Regions from separate parts of the Halomonas sp. GT genome, predicted to be linked through region 3. Evidence: predicted binding sites of a transcription regulator. Region 3 holds the regulator's gene; each other region holds the start of a gene.
The links. Region 3 encodes sigma-54, which starts transcription at its own class of promoters, with help from an activator protein. Its sites were predicted from a motif close to TGGCACNNNNNTTGCTNT; they were not measured.

Region 1 (7,236 bases), 1.9 Mb from region 3:
AAAACCGCGCTATTCAGCCCAACGTGGACTGTAAACGCACTTCTGCTAACGAAGTGTTACAACAAATAGTCGACATACGCCAAACAAAGCTATACAAATGGTGTACAAGTCACAGGAGAATGCTCATGTTTGATCTATTTAAGCGCGATCCCAAGAAAAAACTCCAGCAAGATTACGAGCGTAAATTACAGGCCGCAATGGAAGCTTCACGCAATGGTGACATGAGAGCTAACGCCACATTAACGGAAGAAGCAGAGGCTATTCTGACTGAGATCAATCGCCTTAAAGCAGAAGAACGCTAGGACATAACGCCCATGCGCCACCACTTCATCGCTGCCGTGGCACTAGGCTGGCTACCTTTAGCAGCCCATGCTGGCTGCCCCCTTCCCGGCCAGTGGTGGCAATCGCAACATGTCGTTGCTAACAGCGCTGTTTTGGCCCAAGCAACACAGCACCAGGTTGTTCTCTTAGGCGAGCAACATGATGACGTTGACCACCACCGCTGGCAGTTGCACACCCTAGCGGGGCTTCACGCGTTGCGTGATGATATGGTCATCGGGCTCGAAATGCTGCCCAGGGCAACGCAACCCGTACTTGATGATTGGGTTGCAGGCTTGTTATCCGAAGAAGAGCTGTTGGAAAAGTCACGCTGGGAGGAAACCTGGGGGTTTGATGCTGACCTTTACTTACCCATTTTCCATTTCGCGCGTGTTCAACAGATTCCGCTGATTGCTCTAAACATTACTCCCGAACTGCGTCAGCGCTTAGCTCGTGACGGCTTTAGCAGCGTGCCTGCCGACCAGCGGCATCATATACCTGCACCGTTACCGCCAAGTGATGGCTATGAAATGCGATTAAAAGAAGTCTTTGAGCAGCATGCAATGGGTGACGACGATCCCGCTATGCTGAACCGCTTTTTACAGGCTCAACTTAGCTGGGACGTCGCTATGGCCGAAGGGCTGGCTAACGCCGCCGCTGAGGGTAAATTGGCCGTTGGCTTAATGGGGTTGGGCCATGTCATTTATCACGATGGTGTGCCACATCAACTTGATGGGCTAGGGGTGGATCACACCTTCAGCTTACTGCCCTGGTCAACAGACGCCTGTGAACCACCCGATCCTGCATTAGCAGATGCGGTTTTTTTACTGCCAGCGGCGGATTAACCGCTAACAGCTTGTTTGCGAATAGATTGGTTGCGAATAGATTGGTCGCTACCAGGTTATTTGCTACCAAGTTGTTTGCTCAAAGTATGACCGGTTAGGCATCATCTGCTAGCGCAGGCAGCAGTGTTTTCAATTTACGGGTAAGTGTATTGCGTCCCCAGCCGAGTAATTCGGCGGCTTCCCCTTTGCGACCACCGGTATGTTTTAGCGCGGTTTCAATCAGAATGCGTTCAAAATCCGGCACGGCTTCTTCCAACAGATGGGTATGGCCTTCTGCCAGGGCGTGATCAGCCCAATCTCTGAACGCGGAACGCCAATCGCCATGAACACTGCTTTCAGACGCATTGACTGAACGCAGTTCAGGAGGTAAGTCCTCAATGAGAATTTCGCGGCCAGAAGCCATTACGGTTAGCCAACGGCAAATATTTTCTAATTGACGAACATTACCCGGCCACGGCAAACGGGTAAGGTGCGCTTCAGCTTCTGGCGTTAACACCTTGATATCTGTGGTCAGCTCTTTGGCAGCTTCCGCTAAGAAATGACGCGTTAAACGTGGAATATCTTCCCGACGTTCGGACAGGCGCGGCAGATGAACGCGAATCACGTTTAAGCGGTGGAACAAGTCCTCTCGAAACCGTCCATCATCAACTAACGATTCCAGATTCTGATGGGTAGCGGCAATAATACGCACATCGACTTTTACAGGCGTATGGCCGCCCACGCGATAGAATTCACCATCCGCTAACACACGAAGCAAGCGCGTTTGCGTTTCAGCGGGCATGTCGCCAATTTCATCAAGAAACAGCGTCCCACCATTAGCCTGCTCAAAGCGGCCTTGGCGCTGTTGCGCTGCCCCTGTAAACGCACCCTTTTCATGGCCGAATAGTTCGGACTCAATCAAGTCGCGGGGAATCGCCGCCATATTCAGCGCAATAAACGGCTTGCCTGCCCGGGGGCTATGCTGATGCAGCGCCTGAGCAACACGCTCTTTACCGGTGCCAGACTCACCGTTAATTAACACCGTGATGTGGGAGTGGGAAAGCCGCCCGATGGCGCGAAACACTTCCTGCATAGCAGGTGCTTCACCAATAATCTCTGCGCTCAATCCTTCCGGCACGCTGACCGGGCGCTGACGCTCTCTTGCATGAGCTACCGCACGTCGCACCAGCGCCAGCGCTTCGTCCACATCAAAAGGTTTAGGCAGGTATTCAAATGCCCCCCCTTGGTAAGAGGCCACGGCGCTGTCGAGGTCCGAATGCGCGGTCATCACAATCACAGGCAAGTCAGGGTGCGCATCACGTACCCGGGACATTAAATCCAGCCCATCAATGCCAGGCATACGAATATCAGTCACCAATACATCCGGTGGATTTTCTAACAATCGCTCCAGCGCGGTATCCGCACGCTCAATACACTCTACCTTCAGGTCTGGCTGCGCTAAGGCCCGCTCTAATACCCAACGGATGGCGCGGTCATCATCGACAATAACCACTCGTGCTACATCGGTTTGTGTCGCCTCAGTCATGACGCTTCTCCGGTGAAATTAACAACCAATGGAATCAGTAAACGAAATTCGGTATGTCCAGGGCGTGAGTCGCATTCGATCAATCCTTGATGTTGGTGCAAAATCGACTGAGCAATCGATAGCCCTAGGCCGCTACCTTCAGCGCGCCCAGAAACCATGGGATAGAAAAGCGTTTCACGTAACGTTTCAGGTATGCCAGGGCCATTATCAATGACCCCCACTTCACTGACTAAACGATGGCGTTCAGCCCCCAGCGTAAATTGGCGGCGTGCTCGGGTGCGCAGCGTAAGCTCCGGCGAAGGTGTTGCTGCATCACTCATGGCCTGTACCGCGTTACGTGCCACATTCAATAACGCTTGGATCATTTGAGATTCATCGCCAGACAGATCCGGCAGACTTGGGTCATAGTCACGACGAATTTCAACATGAGGATGCTCGGCAATCAGCAGTGCTCGCACCCGCTCTAACACCTTATGGATGTTGACCGGCTCATGTTTGACAATGCGATTGGGGCCCAGCATGGAGTCGACCAAATCTCGCAGCCGATCCACCTCTTCAACAATAATGTGGGTAAATTCACGTAGTGCAGGGTCGTCTAGATCGCGCTCCAATAATTGGGCAGCACCGCGTATCCCACCTAAGGGGTTTTTAACTTCATGAGCCAAGCCCCGCGCTAATACTTTGATCGTCTCTTGCCGGGTGGTCAGCGCTTCTTCCCGGGAGATCTGCATTAGCCGATCACGGGGCTCTACTTCAAGTAATAGTTCATCGGCAGAAAGCGGGGTCACCGTGTAGTCCACCGTCAATGACTCGCTGTTCAGCGGCGTAATGCGTGCTTCGCGCTGGGTATAGGGATGAAAGGCATCCCGCGCCTTGGCGAGGACATCATCAATACTCTCATCGCCCCCTAGCAGCGTGTCTAAACTAATGCCCTGCACACGGCTAAAGCTCACCGCTAGCAGCGCTTCCGCTGCCGGGTTCATCCAGCAAACGCGGAGTTCACCGTCTAGCAGTAAGACTGCGGTGGTGAGGTGTTCAAGTAAGCGCTGGTACATGACGTATCCTGAAGCATCGCTGTAAAAATTAGCGTTATCGAGCGTATGAAAGAGAAACTGCAAAAAGCGCGCCAATTCAGCACAAACGACGATTTGCACGGCTAATGAGCAGGGGGCGGGGGTGTAGCGAGCTGTTATAGCGCAGTCCGGGCTGTCAGCTCGCTACCCATTGCACCATTATAGTGCATATGGCTAATCAGCAATAAAAATACTCACCTGAACAGTGCGGTGCTGAACACGCCCTGCACTGTCTAGTAGCTCTGCTTGCAGCTGGTGCTGGCCAGCCGCTAAACCTGCAAGCCAGAAAGCATCACTATGCAGCGCCGACTGACTTATCTCACCGTTCACCCGCAGTTGAATACGATGATCTTCTCGAAGCGGTGGGGCAACATTTACCACCACCGCGGTATGGTCGTTCTGAAGTGACGCCTCTGCCCGGGGAACCTCGATCACAAAACGGTCGTAGGGCATAAACGGCTGCCCAGGATGACCTTGTCGACGTGGTGACGATGTGACGGGGGGCGGTGACGTGGAGACACTGGGCAATGGCGCAAGCGTCATCACTTCGCCGCCACGCTCAGGGTTATCGGTAAACGTCACATTACCCTGCTCATCTACCACGCGGTACACCGTTTGCGACTGCGCAGCGCTTACCCACAGGCATAGCAGTAGCGTAGCCCCTGTGGATAAACACACTTTATATTGCATAACGTAGCCCCCTCATCGTTACTGGCGCACCTTCTTGGCTTACTACCATAAAAAAACCCCGCCTTGGCGGGGTTTTCAGGCTAATCACACCGCAAAGGTGATTTTAGCAGCGGTTCTTTCTTAAAAGCCGTTCATAAAAGCCGTTCTTAAAAGCCATTATTCTTAAAAACTGTTCTTAGAACCTGCTCTTAATAGCCGTTATTAACAGCTGTAGTACATATCGAACTCAATTGGATGAGTAGTCATGCGAATGCGCTCTACTTCTTCCATCTTGAGGTCGATGTATGCATCGATCATTTCATCAGTGAACACGCCACCTTCTGTCAAGAACGCGCGGTCTGCATCGAGTGCTTCCAACGCTTGATCCAGACTGTTGGCAACGGTCGGTACTGACTTACCTTCTTCAGGCGGCAGGTCATACAAGTTCTTATCCATAGCATCGCCAGGATGAATCTTGTTTTTAATACCGTCGATACCCGCCATCAACAAGGCAGAGAATGCTAAGTACGGGTTAGCCGTCGGATCAGGGAAACGTGTTTCTACACGCTTGCCTTTCGGGCTAGCGGTATACGGAATACGGATAGAGGCAGAACGGTTACGAGCACTGTAAGCCAGCATAACCGGCGCTTCGAAGCCTGGCACCAAACGCTTATACGAGTTAGTCGATGCGTTGGTGAAAGCGTTCAGAGCACGGGCGTGCTTGATAACACCACCAATGTAGTAAAGCGCCATTTCAGAAAGACCAGCGTATTCATCACCCGCGAACTGGTTTTGACCATCTTTCCAGAACGACTGGTGTACGTGCATACCAGACCCGTTGTCGCCTACAAGCGGCTTCGGCATGAACGTAGCGGTTTTGCCGTAAGCGTGGGCCACGTTGTGGATCACGTATTTCATTTCCTGAACTTCGTCAGCTTTCTTCACCAGCGTATTGAATTTAACGCCGATTTCGTTCTGACCCGCGTTAGCTACTTCGTGGTGGTGAACTTCAACGGTCTGGCCAATCGCTTCCAGGGTGTTACACATTGCACCACGAATATCGTGGAAGCTATCAACCGGGGGAACGGGGAAGTAGCCGCCTTTAACGCGCGGACGGTGACCCAAGTTGCCGCCCTCCACCTGATTACTGGTCGCCCAAGCGCCTTCGTCAGACGTAATTTTGTACATGGAACCCTGAATGTCAGATTTCCAATGGACTTCGTCGAAAATGAAGAACTCAGGCTCAGGGCCAAAGAAAGCGGTGTCGCCTAAGCCAGTGGACTGCAGGTAAGCTTCTGCGCGCTTGGCAATGGAACGCGGGTCACGGTCATAACCCTGCATAGTAGCAGGCTCAATGATGTCACAACGCAAGATAAGGGTAGCGTCTTCGGTGAAGGGGTCGAGGAAAGCAGTACCATCTTCAGGGCGCAGAATCATGTCGGATTCGTTGATGCCTTTCCAGCCCTCAATAGAGGAACCATCGAACATCTGACCATTTTCGAAAAACTCTTCGTCCACGTCCCGTGCCGGTACGGTGACGTGCTGCTCTTTACCGCGCGTGTCGGTGAAACGCAGGTCTACCCATTTAACATCATGTTCTTCGATTAGCGCGAGAGTCTTGGCTGACATAGTGTCCTCCGGTATGAACGTGGCTTAAGCTTGTGACAGTAAGCTACCGATAAAAAAGTTATTAAACAAACCGGCTATCGTTGTAGCACGCCGAGAGGCATCTGCCTACGACCCGCTAGCCGCTGGCTAATACAAAGCACGGAACATGCCAACTCTGCACCAATATGGCATAAAAAAATAGCAAGCCATTGTTTTATAAAAAATAAAAAAGAAAACATCGTGCTTCTTCATGTAGCAAAATGCTTTGAGAAAGAACGGATCCAGCCCTAAAAAATCACGTTACTGAGAAAATCGCACCAATAAAGATCAATCAGAGACCGATAAGCACCAATATAGTGCATCATAAGCGCCAATTATTTTCCTCATCACCGTAAACTTTAGCTTGATACCAAAAGAAACTCACACCTACAATTGATTACAAATAGATAGGCTTTATAACAAACAGGTTTCATAACACAGGAAGCCACTCACATGGGCACGGTCTGCTTTATTGTTGATGCGTCAGTCACAGGTGCCCTTTTACCACGTCACCTACGCGCTATTCGGCAAACAGGCTTAGCAGACCACATACTTCCCATTATCGTGACCAGCGCCACCGCCGATCTACGCATTCCAGACATTGAGCAACGCTACCGCGTTCACTTTCTGGTTACGCCTTCCCAGCCATTAGGCGCAAGGATCAATCAAGCAGCGTATCTCAGCCAAGCTGATTGGCTGCTGATTGCGATGCAGCAGCGGGCGTTAGCAGCCAAACTGTGGTGTTTACTCTACCCCCAGCTAGACACGTACACGCTGGATGCTTTTTTGATTGGCAGCGAACCTCCCCGCCTATCAGAACGGTTACTTCAGTGCTTCCTAGGCTCTGGTGTTGCTGTTCCTCCCTACATAGCCATCCGGCGCACGTGGTTAGAACGCTTAGGAGGCTTAGACCCAGAGCTAGATGAAACAGCACTTGCTGATTTATTACAGCGTCTTTATGCGTGTCCTACCCGCTTACAAACCTTCAGCCTAGAAGCATCAGGACTTACCCGTGACTCGCCATCAAGGAGTAATAAGCCTTCTCGTCCTCCCCCGAACTCACATACGGATACTTAACGTCTCTTATGGCTTAAGATCTCCTGCTGCTTAGACGTTCAAACGCTTGCCAAATAGCATTGCCCCCACCGTCGTGGTGTTA
Region 2 (7,236 bases), 270 kb from region 3:
AAGAAGGGGAGGCAGCACAATGATTTTTCATAAAAAACGTCTCGTGTTAGCGCTAACAGGCTGTTCATTAGCGACGGGTCTAGCCGTCAGCGCTTTCGCTGCCAACGATGCCGACCCCTCAAACGAAACGCCCTATCAGGGGTTAGTGGAACTTGGCTTCCCTGCTCCTCAAGAGGGCGAGCTAGTTCATGTTCCGCCGACCATGGCAGACCTGGAAGACGCCGACATCCATCCAGAGCTAAAAAAAGTCATTCGGTATGGCTATGATCTATTTACCAACACGCAGCAGCTAAGGGGTGAAAACGTTTTCAACGACATGAACTGCTCAAGCTGCCACTTAGGCGAAGGGCGTCAGCCGTTTAGTGCACCGGTCTGGGCAGCAGCGGTCACGCTTCCTGACTTCAGGGGTAAAAATCAGCACGTTAACAATCTTGAAGAGCGCATTGCTGGCTGTTTTGCTTACTCGATGAATGGAACGCCGCCTGACTATGGCAGTGATGAGATGCTCGCACTGAGCGCTTATCACCAATGGCTGGCTACTGGTGCGCCAATGTACCCCAGTCAGCCTATTTATGGCCGCGGTTTTCCTGCGCCAGATGAGCCAGATGAAGCCCCTGATTACGCTCGTGGTGAAGCAGCGTACCAAGAAAATTGCGCCATTTGTCATCAAGACGACGGCGCTGGACACTATGAAAACGGTGAGTATGTGTTCCCCGCTCCCTGGGGAGATGGCTCTAATAACTGGGGCGCAGGCATTGTGAGAGTCGATACCGCCGCAGGGTTTATTTACAACAATATGCCGCTAGGTCAGCCGCGCTCGTTAAGTGACCAGGATGCCTGGGACATTGCCTATTACATGAGTAGCCAAGAGCGACCGCAAGACCCCCGTTACACGGGTGATGTTGCTGAGACACTAGAGCGTTTCGGCCCTACTTTTCATAAGCGTTCGCTTTATGGGCAAACCCGCGAGCATGACGGCCATGTGCTTGGCGACCATGCTAACTTTGGCGAAAAAGGCGACATCGAACCTTGGAATGTGGGGATGCCCCGTTTTGAGAACCTGTCAGGCGAGTAATCTGTTTGGCGAGCAGCGACCAAAGCATCGGATCAGGAGAAAATATTAGCCCGCGGTGGTATGACACCACGGGCTAATTATTGATATGAGGTTTTTGGCCGGGAGCTTTAGAGCCTAGCTACATTGCCTGCACTAAGGCGATTCACTGCCCATCATTTCAATTAAGCGCTCATCGCTCGGTAAGCCCTGAATTCGGTCGATACGTAAATTGCCACTGTCCGTTTTGCGCTGGAAGGCGCTGGTGGGCGTAGCGTAAAGGCCTAGCTCCTCAAAAAGCTGATTGTTGGTATATACCTGTTCTTCAATATCTCTAGGTTGGGCGCTTGCTGAAAGCGACTCGCCGTTGCTGTGATCATGTAGCGCGGCAGAGGGATCATCTGCCCCTAGCAGGGTGGCCGCAAGGGCGGGACTGTTCGGTGCCAAGATACCCACCATAATATGGCGCAGCTGCACCTCTCCAGCCTCTACCCAAGGGCGGCTTTGTTGCCACAGCTGTCGACAGTAAGGGCAGTTAGCATCGGTGAAGGTATAGATAACCCGCGGCGCGTTTTCATCGCCATCTTGAATCCAGTGGCTCTCTTCCAGTAGTTCCCAGGTTTGCGCTTCCAAGGGGACTCGAACGTGTTCATCTAGCTGCGCTTCGGTAAGGTCGTTGCCCTGGTCATCCATCAGCGTACCGACAATGGCATGTTCGCCATCAGGGGTTAAATAAATCGCCATATCCTGACCCTGGACGCTAGCACCGTAACCACGCATGCCCCCTGGTGCCTCAAACTGACCGTGAATCGTTAGTCCCTGGTTGGCTAGCGCTTGAACGGGTGCAGGCAGCTCTTCGGCATAGCCTGTCGAGATGTTGCCAATGCTCGTTACTAGTAACAAAGTGCTTAAACGAGACAGGGAAAGGTATTTCATTAGTAAGTCCTTGTGTGTGAAAGATGCGCACTGTAAGTGTAAGTCGTTGATATTAGGAACAAAGGTAGGAGGCAGTCTCAACGTAAACGTTCCAAGCCTTGTTGAAGAGTTGCTCGGGAAAGTTCGCCAAAATGCGTGTTCACGAGTTTTCCTTCTGCGTTATAAAAAAGGGTAGTGGGCATGGCGTGAGCACCCGTTGCGCTCCCTAATGCATTGCTTTGGTCAAGCCACACATTATCAAGTGAGAGGTCATGGTGATTCATAAACGTCTCAATGTGCTGGGCGCTTTCACCCTGATTAACAAACACAAATGTGATGTCCTGCTCGGTATTTTGAGCTTCCTCAAAAACAGGCATTTCACGAATACAAGGGGGGCACCAGCTCGCCCAAAGATTAACAACAAGAGGCTGCTGCGTTTGCGTGGCAAGTTGTGGAAGGTTAGCAGAGTGGCCGTTCCGATCTAATAAAGCAGTGTGTGGTAGTGGGCGCGATTGTTGTTCAATTAACAGAGTGCTACCAACTAACATTCCCCATGTGAGAAATCCCGCAAGTAAAGCACCGCTTAAGGGCCAGCGTTGGCGAGAAGAGCGCCATAGAACCCAGCTCGCGTAACCAAGTCCAGCAATAAGACCGGCCGCTAAATCAAAGCCACCGTCACGAATATCTAATCGGGAAATAATACCGTCATACGCTTCCCAGTAACGCACGACAAACACTACCCGTGCAGCGAGGAGGGCAATAAAAAATATCGTTATAAGCGTATCACTGACCGCTACGCTGTGTCGCCGCCCTAGTAACGCCCCCACCAGAAGCGCTATCAAAAATGTCACTATTAAAACCATCTGATGGAGGCTGAAGCCCAAAGGGCCAATTGCGATGCTTTGTTGCAGCATAATTAACTATTATCTCAGTCAATGTTGAATGCTGCAGTATCTCAGCAGTCGATTATTTGACGATTATATTGCCCAATGACTGAGACATTATGCCGCAATGCATCTTTCACGTGTCTGCCACCATCCACCTTATCGCATAAGGCGGGAGCGCGATTTCCTCCAGAACGTTTTGCAGATCTAAAGCACGCCAAGCATGTTGGTTTAGTACCTGCTCAAGTGCTTCTCCCACCTTGTCTAATGGCAGCAGCGTGTCTGTGACATTAAACAGGGCAAGCAGGCGGCGGCCGTCGCTTAGGGGGCCTCGCTCAATGGCTAGCACGTCAGGTGGCGTAGGCAGTACGCGCTGTGGGGCGTTGGGGTGGAAGCAGGGCTCTGCACGCCGAAGTTCCAGCAAGCGGCTAAGGGCATGAAACACATCGTGGGTGGGCGTTGAGGGGCTTTCAAGTAACAGTGTTAGCTCATCACGCTGCCAGCGGCGTCGATTAATTGAGCGCAATCTGCCGCTGCGCTCCACCCCTTCGACGTCATTAAGCGTGCCGGTCAATGTATGAATATAGAGGGCAGGAATGCCCTGGAGCGTCAGCATAATAGCTTGGCTGCAAAGGAAGCGGGCAATTTGCCAGGGATCTGGCCCTCTGCGCGTACCGCGCATAGCCTCAAACCAAGTAATATTAATTTCATAGGGCGAGTCACTGCCATCGGGATTGCTCCGCATGCTGACAAAGCCACCAAAGCGATGCATCAATTCTAGCAGCGCATCTCGCTCATGGTCGGGTAGCAACCCTTCTAAAGGGCGCACGCCAATACCATCATGGCTCGCAGTGAAGTTTAAATAGGTGCAGTGTCTGGGCAGTATTGGCAGGCTGGAAAGCCATGTTTGAAGGGTAATGGCTTCACCACGGGTGAGCGTATGCAATAACAGGGGGGGGAGGGCGAACTGATAGACCATATGGGCTTCGTCTGGCGCCCCCTTGGCTAACCGTTCCAGGCCAAAGTAACTGATGTTTTCTGCGTGAGGGACATTGGTCTCGGTAATTATCAGCGTGCCCGGCGCTATTTCATCCACAATGGCGCGCAGTAAACGGACAACCGTATGGGTTTCGGGAAGGTGTATGCATGGCGTTCCCAGGCGCTTCCATAAAAATGCCACTGCATCCAAGCGAATGATACGCACGCCCTGTTGGAGGTAAAACAACAAGATGCCAATAAACTCGAGCAATACGTCAGGATTTTCAAAGTTTAAATCGATCTGATCTTCTGAGAAGGTTGCCCATACATGGCGAGTGCCCCGGCGCGTGGAAATGGGCACTAGCAATGGACTACTACGTGGTCGAACCACGTCAGAAACATCGGTTTCTGGGTCTACTTCTATAAAGTAATCACGACCTGGCAAACTCCCGGTTAAATAATCCACAAACCACAGAGACTCGCGAGAAACGTGGTTTAGCACTAAATCGCCCATCACGTCATAGTGGCTTGCTAGCTCACGGATGTGCTGCCAATCACCTAGCTCTGGATTAACCTCGCGGTAATGAATGACTGAAAAGCCGTCATCGCTGCTCCAAGGAAAAAAAGGCAGTACATGCACGCCGCTAATACGCTCCCCCAAATAGCGTTGAAGAAACTCATTCAGCACAGCAAGAGGAGGCGTTTCCTCTGCCACAATGGAATCACCGTAGCTAATGACCCATTGATCTTTTTCGCTCCACGTTGGTGCATTATCGTCTTTAGCCGCAATATTTTCTGTTTTGGCTGGCGCGCGCGACGCACGGTGAAAGTGTTCAATATGTTGTCCAAGACGGCGCTGTACCTCGCTGGCGCGGGGGCCGTAGAGGTGCGAAAGGAAATGGTGGACTGTCTGCTCAAATGGGGTCATAGGGGTGTCCTCTTAAACAACCTACGACAAACGCTGCAGCTTGTGTGCCAAATCGTTACAATGCTAGGTTAACGCCGCGTTTAAAGAAGCGACTATTTTTGCTTGCAAGCGCCCTTAAACTGCATGTCGTTGTAGCGCGTGGCTACTCCGCTGCTAATAATAGTTCACAATATGCTTATATGTGCCGTTATCCGCACAGGCTGACACGCTGCACGTACTGACAACAGGTTGACTGCCATGCATTGCCCTTTTTGTGGTGCTAATGATACTCGAGTGACCGACTCGCGGCTGGTAGCCGACGGTGACCAGGTGCGCCGTCGTCGCCAATGTGCTAGCTGTCATGAACGTTTCACCACGTATGAAACTGCTGAACTCATCATGCCGAGAGTTGTAAAATCGGATGGCTCCCGCGAGACGTTTAATGAGAGCAAGCTTCGGGCAGGCATGCTTCGTGCGTTGGAAAAACGCCCAGTAAGTGCGGAGGCTATAGAAGCTGCCGTTGAGCGTATTCGCCAGTCACTGCGCGCCCGTGGCGATCGCGAAGTGAATGCGCGGGATATCGGTGAAGCCGTCATGAAAGCGTTAAGTAACCTGGATCAGGTGGCTTATATCCGCTTTGCATCGGTATATCGTAAGTTTCAGGATTTAGACGAATTTCGCGCTGAGATAGACCGTCTTTCTCAAGATCCTGGTGATCATCCTGCATCAGCCCCCAGCGACCCCCATCGCGGAGAAGGTTGATGAAAGAGTCAATGAAAGAGTTGACGGATAAGGGCTATACCAGCGCTGATCATCAATTCATGGCGCGTGCTCTGCAGTTGGCGGCGAAAGGACTGTATACAACAGATCCTAACCCTCGGGTAGGCTGTGTTATTGTCCGTTACGATCAGCACGCAGAAGGGCAGGTGGTTGGCGAGGGCTTTCACCTCTGTGCTGGCGAGCCTCATGCAGAAATTCACGCGCTTAACGCCGCTGGCGCAAAGGCGGAAGGCGCAACGGCTTATGTCACGCTGGAACCTTGTTCCCATACAGGGCGCACAGGACCTTGTGCCGTTGCGTTAGCGGATGCCAACGTTGCCCGCGTGGTCGTCGCAATGGTTGACCCTAACCCTTGCGTTAGTGGACGCGGTATCAATCGGCTCCGGGAAGCGGGGATTCAGGTAGATGTTGGGCTGTTGGAACAAGATGCCTGTGCGCTAAATCCTGGCTTTATTTCCCGTATGCAGCACAAACGCCCCTTTGTACGCTTAAAAATGGCCATGAGCCTAGATGGGCGCACCGCCATGGGCTCTGGAGAGTCACAATGGATTACTGGCCCAGAAGCTCGTAGACAAGTGCAGCGTCTGAGAGCGCGTTCAAGCGCTATTTTGAGCGGCGTTGAGTCCGTCATTATGGATGATTCACGGCTAACAGTGCGTGCGGAACAGCTGGGACTCGATAACGCAGATACGGTAAGTCAGCGGCAGCCACTACGCATTATCTTGGATTCGCGTCTGCGGTTACCGTTAGCGGCAGCTTGTCTTCGTGAACCCGGCCGCACATTGATTATTACCACTGAACACCACAGTGAAGAAAAACGCCAAAAGCTGGAAGCTGCAGGTGCTGACATTAAGGTATTGCCCGCGGCTCAAGAAGGCCGAATCGACCTCGGGGATATGCTGAATTGGTTGGCTGAGCATGAGCTGGTAAACGAGCTGCTCGTGGAAACCGGCGCTACGCTGGCTGGCGCACTATTAGATGCGAATGCGGTGGATGAACTGCAGTTATTTGTCGCCCCCACGCTTTTGGGAGGTGAGGCTCGACCACTATTTGCGTTGCCCGGAATGACCCGTATGGCCGACCAAAAACGCTTAACTATTCAAGAAATTCGAGCCGTGGGGAGTGACTGGCGCATCATCGCTAAACCGTGCACTGACTAGCGCGCCGGGCCAGAGCAAGGTACCCTGACGCGCGAAATCGCATGTGTTGCGACCACTTATTTTTGGAGATTCCATGGCGCATTCCTCTTCAGAGGGTTTGTCCCCTATCGCTGAGCTGGTGGAAGACATCCGCCAGGGAAAAATGGTGATTCTCATGGATGATGAGGATCGCGAAAACGAAGGTGATATCATCATGGCGGCCGAAAAAGTTCAGGCCGAGCATATCAACTTCATGGCGCGTTATGCCTGTGGGCTTATTTGCATGCCCATGACTCGCGAGCGTTGCGAGCAGCTAAACCTACCGCTGATGGTGCGTGATAATGGCTCTGGGTTTGGCACTAAGTTTACGCTCTCCATTGAGGCGACCGAGGGTGTGACCACCGGCATCTCAGCAGCTGATCGTGCGCGTACTGTTCAAGCGGCAGTGGCGGCGAATGCCAAACCGACGGATATCGTACAGCCAGGGCATATTTTTCCGCTGATGGCCGAACCAGGTGGCGTTCTGCGTCGTGCTGGTCACACTGAAGCAGCCTGTGATTTGGCCTCTTTAGCAGGTTGTGA
Region 3 (7,236 bases):
AGCACTCGCCCGCGATCAGGCGTTAATTGTCCACCAATTAACTTTAAAAGGGTCGTTTTACCGGTACCGCTTGGCCCCATGATAGCCGTTACTTGGCCACGCGAAATCGTCATATTGATTCCGCGAAAAATATCATGATCACCCCGCGAGAAGTACAAATCTTCAATTTCGATGAAGGGAGCATCTGTCATGGGCTAGCTGGCCTTGATGGTCGTCTTGCCGCAACAGCATCAGTATAATGCTGGCTACGCACGAGTTAGTTAAAAACAGATAGTTCAAAAAAACAGGTAGTTTAAAAGAACAGACAGTTTAAAAAACAGTGTTTTCGAAATATTATCGAACATCGTAACGTAACACTACTCACAGTAACAGAGACGCTTATTGCGACGGCTATAAAGAGTAGGATACGCGCCTTACCTACAAACCGCGTCAAGATGTTATTCTTATCGACCTACTTTTGACCGCCTATGAAAAGAGACGTCCTCATGCGCCAGCCACTATCGACACCTAGCCCACTGCGTGAAAGTGCGCTGCGCACATTGCAAATCGAGCAAGCCGCTATCGGTGGACTTCAGGCAAAGCTTGATGAGAGCTTTGACCACGCCTGTGAACTTATCCTTGCCTGCCAGGGCCGCGTAGTGGTAACTGGCATGGGTAAGTCCGGACATATTGCGGGCAAGCTTGCCGCAACATTAGCAAGCACCGGCACGCCTGCTTTTTTTGTACACCCAGGTGAAGCCAGTCATGGCGACCTCGGTATGATCACCCGCGCAGATGTTGTACTAGCGCTCTCGAATTCTGGCGAAACCGCAGAGGTCACCGCGCTGCTTCCCCTGTTGAAACGCTTAGGAACCCCCCTTGTCAGCATGACTGGACGCCCTGGTTCCACATTAGCTAAACACGCCGATGCTCACCTTAATAGTGGCGTCGAGCGGGAAGCCTGCCCTCTCGACTTAGCGCCGACTAGCTCAACTACTGCAGCACTTGCCTTAGGCGATGCTTTAGCCGTGGCATTATTGGAGGCACGCGGCTTCACTGCGGAAGATTTCGCGCTTTCACACCCAGGCGGAAGCCTCGGCAAACGCTTACTTTTGCGTGTAAAGGATTTAATGCACAACGGATCACGCCTCCCCCAAGTAGCATTAGGCAGCCCGCTAAGGGACGCACTGCTGGAAATTACTCGCCAAGGGCTGGGATTTACCTGCGTAGTCGATAGCGAAGGACGCCTTGCCGGTGTTTATACCGACGGTGACTTACGCCGAACACTGGATCAGTTTCATGATTTACGTGATGTCCTAGTTGATGATGTTATGACACGCCCTGGAAAGCGTATCGGCCCCGATGTGTTAGCGGCTGAAGCAGTACGCATCATGGAAGACAGTCGAATTACCGCACTGGCAGTCGTGGATGATCAGCAGCGCCCCATTGGTGCACTGCATATGCATGACTTACTTGCTAGCGGTGTCATTTAATCGTTCTTTTCAAAAATTAATAACGGAGGCTTCATGGCCCTACCTGACGCTCTACAAGACCGGATTCGCCGCGTAAAATTACTTGCCATTGATGTTGACGGCATACTTACCGATGGTCGCCTCTATTTTCAAGCTGACGGTATCGAAATCAAAGCGTTTCATACCCAAGATGGCCATGGCCTCAAACTATTGAAGCGTGTCGGTATTCATGTTGCGTTAATTACTGGACGTGATTCCCCTATGGTCAGCCAACGTGCTGCCTCCTTGGGTATTAGCCATGTCTACCAAGGGTGTGAAGATAAACTCACTACGCTACGCGCGCTATGCCAACGCCTTGATATCACGCTAGAACAAGTTGCTTATTGTGGTGACGACCTACCAGATCTTGCTCCTATCAAACGATCTGGTGTCGGCATCACCGTCCCTAATGCTCCGGATTATATGCATACCCATGCAGACTGGATCACCGACCGGCTTGGTGGCCACGGCGCTGTACGTGAAATCTGCGACACTTTATTGATGTCTCAAGGCCATTGGGACGCTGTCTTAGATACGTATCTACACGGCCAATCGTAATGCGCTTTTGGGTTAAGAAACGCGTTTGGATAACCGCCATGGTACTTGCCTTAGGTGGCGTGCTGGTGTGGCTAGATCCGCGCGGCCCTCAAGACCAATCAATCGACCCTGAGGCTCGCGCTCAAGAGCCCGGCCATGTATTAGAAAATGCAGAAATAACTCTGTTTGGTGACACCGGTGCTATCCAACAATCGCTGACGACGCCACGCTTAGTCCATACCCCTCAAACGGCAATGACCGATGTCATCTCACCCAGGGCGATACTATTTGATAGCGAAGAGCGTCAATGGCTAGCGACAGCGGAGACCGGCACTCTAAATACTGACACGCAGGCACTCACTTTAGCTGGCTCAGCCCAATTACTTGCACCTGATGAAGGCTGGCAGTTGAATACAGAGTTACTACATTATGATGGCATCACCCGTCATGCTTGGAGCGATGCCGAAACCATACTTCAGCAACCGCCACAGCGCATAGACGCTACACGTATGGATGTATGGCTGGATGATAGCCAGATCCGCTTAACCAATAACGTGCGCGGCGTTCACCCGCCTGCCACTCGTTCTCAGTAGGAGTCGCGATGAACGCTCTTATTCGCACGGCACTCTTCGTCATTGCGCTACCCATTTCAGCGGCAGCGCTACCGGTTATGGCGCAAAGCCAAGCCCCCGTAGAAGTAGAGGCTGACCGTTTAGATCTCGATCAACGAGCAGGCACCGCTGTGTATTCTGGCAACGTCGATATTCGGCAGGGCAATATGCAGCTGCGCGGCGATCGCGTGGAGATTCAACGCAACGATGCTGGCGAACTATCGCGCGCTGTTGCAACCGGTGGACGCGCCTATATACGCAACCAGCTCGAAGACCAAGCAAGCCCAATGGAAGGCTGGGCGAAGCGCATTATTTATCATGTTGCCGAGCGTCGGGTAGAGCTAATTGACCAAGCGGAACTGACTCAGCAAGCAGACCGTTTTGAAGGTGGGCGATTAGAGTATTTTATCGACCAAGGTGTGGTTCAGGCACGTTCCGATGTTAGTGGTGGTGAACCACAACGTATCCGCATGACTCTTCAGCCGGAACAATAGGAGTGCCCAGTGGCGACAAATAACGCAGAGCCTGCACCTCAAACCACAGCCTCAGAACCAGCATCAGAAACAGCGCCGATAAAAACACTTTATGCCCATCACTTAGCCAAAAGCTATAAACGCCGCCGTGTCGTTAAGGATATTAATCTAGAGATATCTCAAGGCAGCGTGGTAGGGCTGCTGGGGCCCAATGGCGCAGGCAAAACGACATCGTTTTATATGATCGTCGGTTTGGTAAAGTCTGACGCTGGAAAGGTTGGCATTGATGAGCTTGATTTAACCCATGCGCCCATGCATGAACGTGCAATGGCAGGCATTGGATACTTGCCTCAGGAAGCTTCTATTTTTCGCAAACTTTCCGTCGCTGACAACATCATGGCCATTCTGGAAACTCGCAAAGAACTCGATCGTAGCGCCCGGGAGCAGCGCCTTGAGTCGCTACTGGAAGATTTCCACATCACACACATTCGTGACAACTTCGGCATGAGTCTTTCGGGCGGAGAGCGTAGACGTGTTGAGATTGCTCGCTCCCTCGCGACAGAGCCTGCCTTTATCCTGCTTGATGAGCCGTTTGCCGGCGTTGATCCAATCTCAGTGGGCGATATTAAAACGATCATTCGAGCCCTCAAAAAACGTCATATCGGCGTGTTAATTACTGACCATAACGTCAGGGAAACACTAGATATTTGCGATATCGCCTACATTGTAGGTGACGGCCATATCATCGCCAGTGGTCCACCTCAGGAAATTCTCAACAACCAGCGGGTTAGAGACGTTTATTTGGGGGCTGATTTCCGCCTGTAAACAGTCACCTGCAGAAAAAATAGTATTGGTGGCATGCTTATTGCACTTGCACCAAGCCATAACTCGCACTAGGGTGGAGCTTTCTGATTAACGAGTGGTTCTCAGATGGTCATGAAAGCTTCTCTTCAATTGCGTATCGGTACACAGCTGACCATGACACCTCAGCTGCAGCAGGCCATTGCCCTGTTACAGCTATCAACGCTGGACCTCCGTCAAGAAATTCAGCAGGCACTTGATGCCAACCCTATGCTTGAGCAGGAAGATGAGTTCGGCGAACAGGCCGTTAGTGAACCCCAGGAAGCTGAATGGTCTGAAAGCATTCCTAACGAACTCTCTACTGACAGCGATTGGTCAGACACTTACCAAGACCTAGGCAGCCATGGTGTCAGCAGCGAAGGGCCTGACTTTGAGCGGCAAGCTGCTGGCCAAAGTTTGCATGGCCACTTACTTTGGCAACTCGCCATGACAGACTTTTCGCCACGCGACCATGCCATTGCTGAAAGCCTTATCGATGCACTGGATGCCAATGGCTACTTAACCCAGCCTCTCAATGACCTTCGCGAAGGACTTAAAGCCCAAGGACATGAAGGCCTTAGCCAACGTGAGGTTGAAACAACCTTGCTTCGTCTTCAACAGTTTGAGCCAACCGGCGTGTTTGCTCGCGACCTGCGGGAATGCTTAATGCTGCAGCTCGCTTCACTACCCGAAGATACACCGCTGCTCATGCCTGCCAAGCGGTTAGTACGTCAATTTCTTGAAGCACTCGGCAAAGATGATGTGCGTCTGCTAAAGCGGCGGTTAAGTCTGGATGATGAGCAGCTTGATGACGTAATTCGCTTGATCCGCAGCCTTGATCCTCGCCCAGGAAGTGCCTTTGGCGACACCGATGACAGCTATGTAACGCCAGATTTAGTCGTACGCCATGACCACGAAGGATGGCACCTGGAGCTAAACCCAGAGGCGTTGCCTCGCTTACGCATTCAACCTGACTACGCAAGCCTCATCAAACGGGCTGACAAGAGCCAGGATAACCAATTTTTAAAAGAGCATCTTCAAGAAGCTCGCTGGCTCATCAAGAGCCTTTCTAGCCGAAATGATACGCTACTGCGGGTGGGCCGAGAAATCATAGCTCGCCAGATAGGCTTTCTGGAACACGGCGAAGAAGCCATGAAACCGCTGATTTTAGCCGATATCGCAGACGCCGTAGAAATGCATGAATCCACTATTTCCAGGGTCACCACCCAGAAATACATTCATACTCCGCGCGGAGTGTTTGAACTCAAATACTTCTTTTCAAGCCAAGTAAGTAACCAGGACGGCGGTGACAGTCACTCCAGCACCGCCATCCGGGCTCGAATCAAAAAACTGGTGCAAGATGAACCGCCCGGGAAACCTCTCTCAGACAGCCGCCTCGTGTCGCTATTGGAAGAGGGTGGCATTAGTGTGGCAAGGCGAACGGTGGCCAAATATCGCGAGTCGATGGGCATACCCTCTTCAAGCGAACGCCGCCGTTTACGCTAATAAAGCAGTGCTAACGAACAAAGTCTGTCTAAGGGCTTTGCAATAGCGCAAAAAGGGTTACAATCGAAGAACAGTCCGATGGATAAGGAGCACGTCAATGCAAGTAAATATCACTGGTCATCACGTAGATCTGACTGACGCCTTGCGTGACTATGTAAATGAGAAGCTGGAACGCGTTGAGCGCCATTATGACAATATCACCACCGTACAAGTGACCTTATCTGTTGAAAAGGAGCGTCAGCAAGCTGCCTGCACCCTGCATGCTGCAGGTGCCGATCTACACGCAGAAGCATTAGACAACGATATGTACGCTGCGATTGATGCACTAGCGGACAAAATTGACCGTCAACTCGTTAAACACAAGGAAAAAGCACAAGCTCGCGCCCAAGGCGCTGGCGTGCGTTAACTCAATGACGTTGGAAACTATTCTTCCCCCGGAGCGCGTGCTGTATGACGTCCCCGGGGGCAGCAAAAAAAGAGTGCTGGAGTTTTTCAGCACCTTTATTGCGCAAAACACGCCAAGCCTAGATAGCCAAGAAGTCTTCAGCCGCCTGATTGGTCGCGAGCGCCTGGGCAGCACTGGAATAGGCAACGGCGTTGCTATTCCTCACGCCCGTAGCCCTCATTGCAGCTCACCTATCGCTGGTTTTTTAAAGTTAGCTGAGCCCGTGGATTTCGATGCTATCGATGGCGATCCCGTCGATCTTGTTTTCGTCCTTTTAGTTCCCGAAGAGGCAGACGACACGCACTTAGCCTTATTAGGGCAAGTAGCGTCTATCATGAACAGCGTTGACACACGTCAGCAGCTTCGTAAAGCGGCTAGCCAGCGTGAGCTATTGGACCTTATAACAGCAAAAATTCGTGAACAATCTGTTACCTAGATGGTCCACCGCTAGACACTGCCTACTAATTTAACGTTAACCTCCATTTTTATTGGCATGCCAAGAGAAACTCTATGCAACTGGTGATCATTAGCGGCCGTTCAGGGTCCGGTAAATCTATCGCCTTACAAGCGTTAGAAGATCTTGGCTATTGTGCCATCGATAATTTGCCCGCCATGCTACTCGGCTCCCTTGTGGATGAGCTTCGTGAGCAAGGCGCACGTCCCCAACTAGCGGTAAGTATCGATGCGCGTAATTTACCAGCTGCGCTAAAGCAGCTGCCAAAAATGCTTGAATCTTTGCGTCAGAAAAGCATTCACTTCCAGGTTATCTATCTAACCACCGATGCCAGAATTCTTCTTGAGCGATACTCAGCTACGCGTCGTCGTCACCCTCTTACGCGTGATAGTGACATGACGCTTGAAGAGGCCATCAATAAAGAAGAAGAAACCCTACTCGACATCCGTGATCTTGCTGACCTAATGATCGACACATCGCGTCTATCGGTTCATGACCTCCGCCGCAGGATAACGGATCAAGTTGCCCAACAGCGTGAAGATAGATTAACGCTGACCCTAGAGTCATTTGGCTATAAACGCGGTGTCCCACTTGATGCCGATCTCGTCTTTGACGTGCGCTGCTTACCAAACCCCTACTGGGACCCTACGCTGCGCCAATACACTGGGCGTGACGCGAACATCATCAACTTTCTGAAGGGATATCCCGTCGTAGAAGAAATGCGCAATGATATCCAGACATGGTTGGAAAAGTGGCTACCCGCTTACCAAAATAGCCAGCGCAGTTATATGACGATTGCTATTGGCTGTACCGGCGGGCAGCACCGCTCTGTCTATATGGTGGAACAACTGGCGCAAATGCTGGTTAAACAAGCGGGAGA
Region 4 (7,236 bases), 1.6 Mb from region 3:
CTAATGTCGAATGCACCAGAGCGATTTTTTGATGACATAGCGCCGTTAATTGGTGATTTAGCGTGTCTTCAACGGCTTTGATGCTATCTATGCGTAATGTGGTTAGGTCGTACCATGTTTCACTAAGCGTTTTGTCTGCACGGCCTTCTTGATGAGAGTGTTGGCAAACATGTTGGTAAGCAATGTTGCGAAGCTGTTGAATCCCCGCGAGTGTTCGCGGCGAGAGAGTCTGCTGCCAGACAAGCTCAGCGTCGGGTGAGGCAAACTCTTCAAAGGTGTCGAAGCAGCGCTGCTGGCCACGTACTAATTGATTCATTAATTCGCGATGGGCTTCGTCGAAATGCCCATGGGTAAAGCCAAAGGCACCACAGGCACGTTCTTGCCCTGCGAGCTCTTTACCTTGCATAAGGTGGAAAATAGCCACTAGTGCGCGAGTGATATCCGGGTCTGCCGAGGTGTCTGCTGCTTCAAATACAATAGCGAGGAGCCCGCTGATTAAGTGGTTAAAGGCTTGGGTTGCTGCATCTGGAGAGATTGCAAGCGAATGTATGGCTTGCCGTAAAGTGCTTAAGTCATCCAGGGCAAGCCACACCGCAGCGATCCGCCTAAGTAAGCGTGCCGCTGCCTGTGGTCGTGCTTCTTCGGTAAGCGCTTCTAGCCGCTGGCGCATAACGGTCTCGGCTTCTTGGCTATGCTGTACAAATTCCTTTCGCCGAGTAGCAAACCGTTTACCTTTCGAGACAAGGTAAATCGTCGAGGCACCTCGTTCACGTTGGAGCGCATGGATAAAACCGCTAATGTCGCCAACGATCTCTGAGGTAGTGGCTAAGTGGTGCAGGCTATCGATATCGCATCGAAGGGCGGTCAAGAGTAGCTGTTGGGCTGAAGACATAGTGGTTTCCTTTACTCCCCGCCTGAGATGAAATCCCCTCTGTTGCGATAAGGGTCGCGAAAACGTGTCGTAAAAAATCGTCGCGGATAAAGCGTACAGAGGGGTAAGTGAATGCTAACGCAGCGAGAGTGCGCCTGCGCTCGTATCGTCGCCAACCGCATCACGATAGGCGGTTGCTTCTTCGGCTTCAGTGGCATCGCTGAAGCGTACTACCAGTACACAGGAAGCAAGCACTAATACGGTAATGCCAAGGTAAAAAAGCCCTTGTTGATAACCAAGACTTTCACTACGAAACAGAAAGGCGGCGGATACGGCACCTACGTTTCCACCCGCCCCCACGATACCGGCAACAGCACCGAGTGCTTTTTTATTGATAAAGGGCACCACGCCAAATGTTGCTCCTTCGGCCATTTGAACAAACAGGCTAAAGACCAGCATGATGCCGATTGCGAGACTTAAGACATGCATTTGTGAGAAGGCAATGAGTGCTATTCCTTCACATACCAAGGCGATAAACAGCCAGCGAACTCGCCCTTTTAAACCACCTTGTTTGGCGAACAGGTCTGAAAAAACGCCGCCAAGGGTACGGGCGAAAATATTCATTAGGCCAAATAAGCCAGCGATTAAACCTGCGGTCGCCAGGGTCAGATCAAACTTGTCGAAGAAGTAGATAGCGGCAATATTATTGATGGTTAGTTCGACGCCAAAGCAGAGCCCATAAACAATAAACAGCGCCCATACGCGAATATCTTTTGCTGCGGTCAGAAAGCTTTGTACTGCGCTATTTTCACCTGTGGCTTCGGGTAGCTCACCGCGGGCGCGCAGGTCGCTAAAATTGCCATCGGGAGCGTCTTGGGTAAACAGCCAATAGCCAATCCCAGTAAAGAACAGTACGACGCCAGGGACCACCATTGCTAAGCGCCAACCTAGCGTTTCACTAACGCCAAGCATTAGTAGACCTGAGAAGATCAACGGCATCAGGATTTGCGTCGTACCGCCGCCCAAGTTCCCCCAGCCAGCACTGGTTGCATTGGCGGTGCCAACGACATTCGGCGCAAACATCATCGTGGTGTGATATTGGGTGATAACAAACGATGCACCAATGGCTCCGATGGCCAAGCGTGCGAGTAAGAAGGTCTCAAAGCTATTGGCAAAACCTATGCCCATGACGGGGACAGCGCCCAGCATCAACAAACCAGTATAGGTTTTGCGAGGCCCAATTTTGTCGCACAGCACGCCAATGAGCAGGCGGACAATAACGGTAATAGCAACGGAAGCAATAATGGTATTGCCGATTTGTGTTTGAGTAAGTGATAAATCTTCACGAACCACTGCCATCAGAGGGGCGATACCAAACCAGCCAAAAAAGCAGATATGAAACGCGAACCAAGAAAAGTGGAACGCGCGCATTTGAGGGGTAGAGAAGTTTAATAGCCGAATGCGGTTAGCTTTATTGCGAATGTCCATGGATGGCCTCACAGAGCACGATACGAGTGGGTCAAAACATGGCGCTTGGAAAGGCGCTATGTTGTTAACGAGAACATGCCTTCGCCATTGAAGGGCAGGTTCGACGCACTCGTACCCGTTGGGCCTGGTCCACGCCTACCATCATTCAGTAAGGGTTAAGCAATTAGTTCGCCATCATATTATTTTTAATTTAAAATTAATGGTTTATGTGTGTATTCTTGATGGGTGGAAAGTTGCGGTAGGCTAGTAATGCACCAAGATGGCGCATCTGCAGTGAAGGCGTGCGACACGTGAGTGCTGGTTATTCGTGCAAATAAACAGCGTCAATATCCAGTGTTGAACGTTCACCTATCGCTTCAAAGTGCGTTTCTAGCCAGCGTTCGGCGGCATCGCGCCCTTGGTCAAACAGGTAACATAGAAACGCCCACTCTGAGTTCATTTTGCTCGATACCGAGAGATCTTCTAGCGCCTGTTCGCCACTGATGCGGTGGAAGAGCGCTTGCTGGTAGCAGTTTTCGATGCCCTGCTCATCCAGTGCGCGCTTAAGCAGCGCAATCATACGTATTTCTTTAATCAGGGCTGAGTTAAAGGTAATTTCATTTAGCCGATTCATTATGGCTGAGGCAGAGGTGGGGACTTCTTCTCTGCTGATGGGGTTAATCTGCACCAATAGAATGTCGCGTGCGCTGCACTCCTCCATTAAAGGAAACAGTGCTGGGTTACCCATATAGCCGCCATCCCAGTACGCTTCACCCTCTATTTCAACCGCTTGAAATATAAAAGGCAGGCACGCTGAGGCCATGACCGCATCTACACTCATCTCTTCGCGGCGAAAGACACGCTGTTTTCCGGTGCGAACGTTAGTGGCTGTCACGAATAGCTTAAGCTGATCACAACGTCTTACACGTTCGAAATCAATATGTTCGGCGACAATGTCGCGCAATGGATTAATATTCAGAGGGTTCAGTTGGTAGGGGGATACCAAGCGGCTTAAAAGGTCCATGGCCACATAACCCGGAGAATGATCGAGTGACCAGTTTCCAGTAAGTACATCTAGGGGGGAGCGGCGAATTGGGCTCGCCATACCCGCTCGACTAACTGCTTTCCAAAACTGGTGTAGCGCTTGGCGAGCCGTCTCTTTGTCACCGCGGGTGAGGGCGTCTGCCATGACCACGCCATTCATTGCGCCAGCGCTTGTACCGCTGATGCCCTCTATTTCGATACGGTCATCCTCAAGTAGACGATCGATAACACCCCATGTGTAAGCTCCGTGGGCTCCACCGCCCTGTAAAGCGAGATCTAGCTTTTTGATCTGCGACATTGCCTTCCCTGCTAAGTGGGTGATTAAACGCGGTAATGCACCCAGCATGGCATAAAAGGGTGTTATATGTGTACGCCTGCAAGGAAGGCGTACGGCACGTCATTAAGGTGAGTCTGCTAATGGTGATGGGCGGCCAGTTGAAATGGGAATCTCATATACGGCATGTTCCATCAGTTTATCAAGCTGGAGCGCTAGCTGGCTGCTGGCTTCTTCCATCATAGCCAGCGCCGCAAGCTGGCCATTATGATCACCTTGGCGGGCAAACTTAAGCGCTTCTAAACCACTTTCATGAAAACGCTTATGTGGTGCTGCCAGCGCTTTGTAAGACTCCGTATGCTTATAGCGACGACCGTCACCCATAAAGTACCAATGCCCAAGCGTGCAGTGCTGATGATCTTCTAAACTCTCTTCCAGATGAGCAGAGAGTAGTTGCCTATAAAGGCGACTTTTCCATACTGCATGCTCGAGTTTAGCGGCGTGCAAATAAGCCGTGGTTGTACTGTGGTGTATGACCTTATACATATGCCGTGACTGGTCTATCAACTGCTCAATTACCTGCTCTGCTGATTGGGCGGCGCTGGTTAGAGCCTTTATTTCTTGCTGTTGATAATCACGGATCTTTGCATCTTCATTTACTTGCGATGTGGTGCGCTCGATCCATTGCGCTAGCTGATGTGCTAATTGCTGAGAGTGTTCTGATAATTCCTGCAGGTCCTGCACAATCGCTGGCATACCTGCCGGTTGTTTATGAAAGTGGGCGACTTCCAAGGCCGCAGTAATGGCTAACGCTCGCGTATGGCCTGCGTTGTGCCCTAATTCGACACTCAATTGGCGTATATCGTGAAAGGCTTGCTCAGTCACTAAAGAGGACGATAGATACGCGTCTGTTTGCTGGCAGCGTTGACGGTGTTGTTGCAACGTTTGTGCGGCTTGCTCGGCTTTATGGAGACGGCCAAAGGTGTCGGTGAGTGTAGATTGCTCGGCAGCAAGGTGCTGAGCATGCACTTCTACGCCTTTGCTCAATGAGCAAAGCATGTCCGCGCCTCTGGCCTGAAGCATGCTGAGCGACTCGACCGGCGTCATCAAGCTGATCGCGCGACAGCTGTGACGCTTTTTTTCAGCTTCTAATTGGGCATTCAACGCTGCCACTTCTTGCTCTAGGCGATGGATAGTTTGATAAGGGTGTATAAAAGCAAACATGGCCAGTACCTGCAAAATAGTAAATAGCTTTGTGATGTTTTGTCACAAAGTATTGCAGGTGGTTGCCTTGCTTGCCGGAGTTACCTTGTATTAATGATGAAAACCAGTCTCTTGCGTTTTTGAGGGCTATGTTTCTTAATGTATCTGGATCAGTCTCAAAGACCAGCCTAAAGGCTGGTCTAACAAAGTAGGCAGCTTCGCCGCTCGACAATTTTGGTAGGAAGATTATCAGCGTTGGGCTAAGTGGGGAGCATTGTTATTTGGGCAGCGCAGAAACTGTGACGTTGCTAACCACTCCTCATCAGGGTAATAGGCGAAGACATATTGATTCTCTTTCAAACTGTCGATAAGTGGATAAGTGATGTCTTCACGTACAGCAGGGCAGCCGTGGCTACGTCCGAGCCTGCCAGTCTGGGTAATAAAGTCGTCGCTAACATAGTCAGCGCCATGGATCACAATCGCTCGCTCAAACGCGAGGTCATTAACCTCAGGCTCTAAACCATCTAGGCGTAATGAGTAGCCATTACGACCATAATAACTATTCATAGTGCGAAAGAGCCCAATGCTGGATTGGTGGCTTTCGGGGGTATTGGAGAAGACCTCTGCCAGTGCATCACCAGAGCCTTGCCCATGGGAAACAAGCTCTTCAAATAGCAGTTTATGTTGATGCAGGTCGAAGACCCATAGCCGTGGCTCGGTAGACGGAAGCGAGTAATCAATGACGGCTAAGCGCTCAGCAGTTGGGTCAGCACAGCTAAGTGATTGAGCGGCGAGTCGCAGCGCCTCTGGTGTTGCAGATGGGGCTAGCTGGAGTAGTTGATGATGCAAGGGCGAAACACCGGGAGGCGCTGAAGAGGCGACCTGTGAAAAAAAGCTGGCTGCCTGTAAGGGAAGACTCAACAACATTAGTGGAAGCGAAAAAACGGCGGTAGAAGCTCGAAGGTAAAAAGACATAGAGTGCAATCCTGCAATAGATATCGACGAAGGAGACATGGAAACGGCTATGATAAATAGATGTAGCGTAATAATGATCAATAGCAATGATGAATAGCGACGATGAATAGTAACGCAAGGAGGAGCGATGAACGAGACAACGTTAATAAGACGATGGGCGATAGGGATGGCTCTATGTCTGACGCTGATCCAAGCGCCTCAGTTGATTACCAGCGCGCATGCTGATGCAGGCTCTCTTGGGCAGGCGTTAGCTCAGCGTTTAGCTACTCAGACCAGTGCGTTACTGCCTGTTGAGGACTTCTACCAACAATTAAATCAACGGCCCGTCTGGCAAGACATCAACCGGGTTGAAGCACTGGTGCAGGCGTTAAACAGTCTTGAAGATGATGGATTAGCACCTAGTGATTACGACGCGGGCACTTTGCTGAACGCATTCGAGGCTAGCCAGCAAGCAGGTGCGTTGGCGCAAGCTGATTTTGATATTCAGGCCACGACAGCACTTTTACTAGCACTTGAGCACCTTTCGCGGGGCAAGGTGAATCCAAACGAGGTTGAGCCTAAATGGGATATCCCGAGGCCTGAGCGTCGCTACTCTTTATTGCGTGTTGCCCATGCGGTGGAAAATGGCGATATTCAGGGCGCGCTTGACTATGTGAGGCCCTCATCAGCGGAGTACGCTCAGCTACGTGATGCGCTACGTCAATACCGTACGCTGGCTGAAAAAGGCAATGTTCCCTATTTGTCGGGCAGGGATGAGGCGTTACGCCCAGGTGACACGAATGAGGATGTGTTGGTACTACGACAACGTTTGTCCTATTGGGGCGAAATTAATTTGCTGGCGGCAGATAGCAATGCTTACCCCATGATTGAGGTTCAATCAGCGGTTAGCAACCAGCGCACCTATGATGCTGAGTTAGAAAGGGCCGTTAAGCAATTTCAACGTCGCCATCAGTTACAAGAAGATGGTGTTGTGGGTGAGCGCACGCGGCTTGCACTTAACACACCGGTTACTTCGCGTATCGATCAACTTCGCGTCAACTTAGAGCGGGCTCGATGGATCAAACCCACCCAAACCAATGAACCGAGAGTATGGGTTGATATTGCTGGTTATCGATTGCACTACACTCGGCCTAATGGTGAGCACTGGGATGCCCGCGTCGTGGTCGGTACACCGCGGCGCGAAACACCTATTATTCACTCGGCGATTAGCCACTTAACCATAAATCCGTCATGGACGATTCCGCCGACCATTATGCGTGAGGATGTTTTACCTCAAATAAGACGAGACCCTGGCTATTTAGCACGGCGAAATATCCAAGTACTAAGTCCTTCCGGCGAGCGGTTAGACGCTGAGACTATCGACTGGCAACGGCCGGGTGCGGTGATGTTGCGCCAAGTATCA

Region 1: glnL (nitrogen regulation protein NR(II)) is a predicted target of sigma-54. The motif match lies at 3,800-3,817, and genes of this name have one in related genera.
Region 2: B6A39_RS12695 (sugar phosphorylase) is a predicted target of sigma-54. The motif match lies at 4,789-4,806, and genes of this name have one in related genera.
Region 4: B6A39_RS04130 (NarK family nitrate/nitrite MFS transporter) is a predicted target of sigma-54. The motif match lies at 2,516-2,533, and genes of this name have one in related genera.

Annotation. Positions count from the first base shown of each region.
Region 1 is NZ_CP020562.1:234,440-241,675, reverse strand. It holds gene B6A39_RS18855 (DUF6435 family protein) at 126-302, shown strand; gene B6A39_RS01175 (ChaN family lipoprotein) at 315-1,163, shown strand; gene glnG (nitrogen regulation protein NR(I)) at 1,258-2,688, opposite strand; gene glnL (nitrogen regulation protein NR(II)) at 2,685-3,743, opposite strand; gene B6A39_RS01160 (DUF4124 domain-containing protein) at 3,936-4,451, opposite strand; gene glnA (glutamate--ammonia ligase) at 4,653-6,059, opposite strand; gene B6A39_RS01150 (hypothetical protein) at 6,531-7,154, shown strand; gene B6A39_RS01145 (acyltransferase family protein) at 7,185-7,236, opposite strand, start outside.
Region 2 is NZ_CP020562.1:2,731,059-2,738,294, reverse strand. It holds gene B6A39_RS12715 (c-type cytochrome) at 1-23, shown strand, start outside; gene B6A39_RS12710 (c-type cytochrome) at 20-1,075, shown strand; gene dsbG (thiol:disulfide interchange protein DsbG) at 1,208-1,987, opposite strand; gene B6A39_RS12700 (TlpA family protein disulfide reductase) at 2,065-2,880, opposite strand; gene B6A39_RS12695 (sugar phosphorylase) at 2,987-4,756, opposite strand; gene nrdR (transcriptional regulator NrdR) at 4,994-5,497, shown strand; gene ribD (bifunctional diaminohydroxyphosphoribosylaminopyrimidine deaminase/5-amino-6-(5-phosphoribosylamino)uracil reductase RibD) at 5,497-6,675, shown strand; gene ribBA (bifunctional 3,4-dihydroxy-2-butanone-4-phosphate synthase/GTP cyclohydrolase II) at 6,749-7,236, shown strand, end outside.
Region 3 is NZ_CP020562.1:2,465,970-2,473,205, forward strand. It holds gene B6A39_RS11570 (ABC transporter ATP-binding protein) at 1-191, opposite strand, end outside; gene B6A39_RS11575 (KpsF/GutQ family sugar-phosphate isomerase) at 486-1,472, shown strand; gene B6A39_RS11580 (KdsC family phosphatase) at 1,506-2,048, shown strand; gene lptC (LPS export ABC transporter periplasmic protein LptC) at 2,048-2,620, shown strand; gene lptA (lipopolysaccharide transport periplasmic protein LptA) at 2,629-3,132, shown strand; gene lptB (LPS export ABC transporter ATP-binding protein) at 3,211-3,936, shown strand; gene B6A39_RS11600 (RNA polymerase factor sigma-54) at 4,042-5,457, shown strand; gene hpf (ribosome hibernation-promoting factor, HPF/YfiA family) at 5,555-5,863, shown strand; gene ptsN (PTS IIA-like nitrogen regulatory protein PtsN) at 5,868-6,338, shown strand; gene rapZ (RNase adapter RapZ) at 6,413-7,236, shown strand, end outside.
Region 4 is NZ_CP020562.1:891,086-898,321, forward strand. It holds gene B6A39_RS04125 (nitrate regulatory protein) at 1-892, opposite strand, end outside; gene B6A39_RS04130 (NarK family nitrate/nitrite MFS transporter) at 1,007-2,359, opposite strand; gene B6A39_RS04135 (patatin-like phospholipase family protein) at 2,661-3,680, opposite strand; gene B6A39_RS04140 (CZB domain-containing protein) at 3,783-4,880, opposite strand; gene B6A39_RS04145 (murein L,D-transpeptidase catalytic domain family protein) at 5,109-5,834, opposite strand; gene B6A39_RS04150 (L,D-transpeptidase family protein) at 5,962-7,236, shown strand, end outside.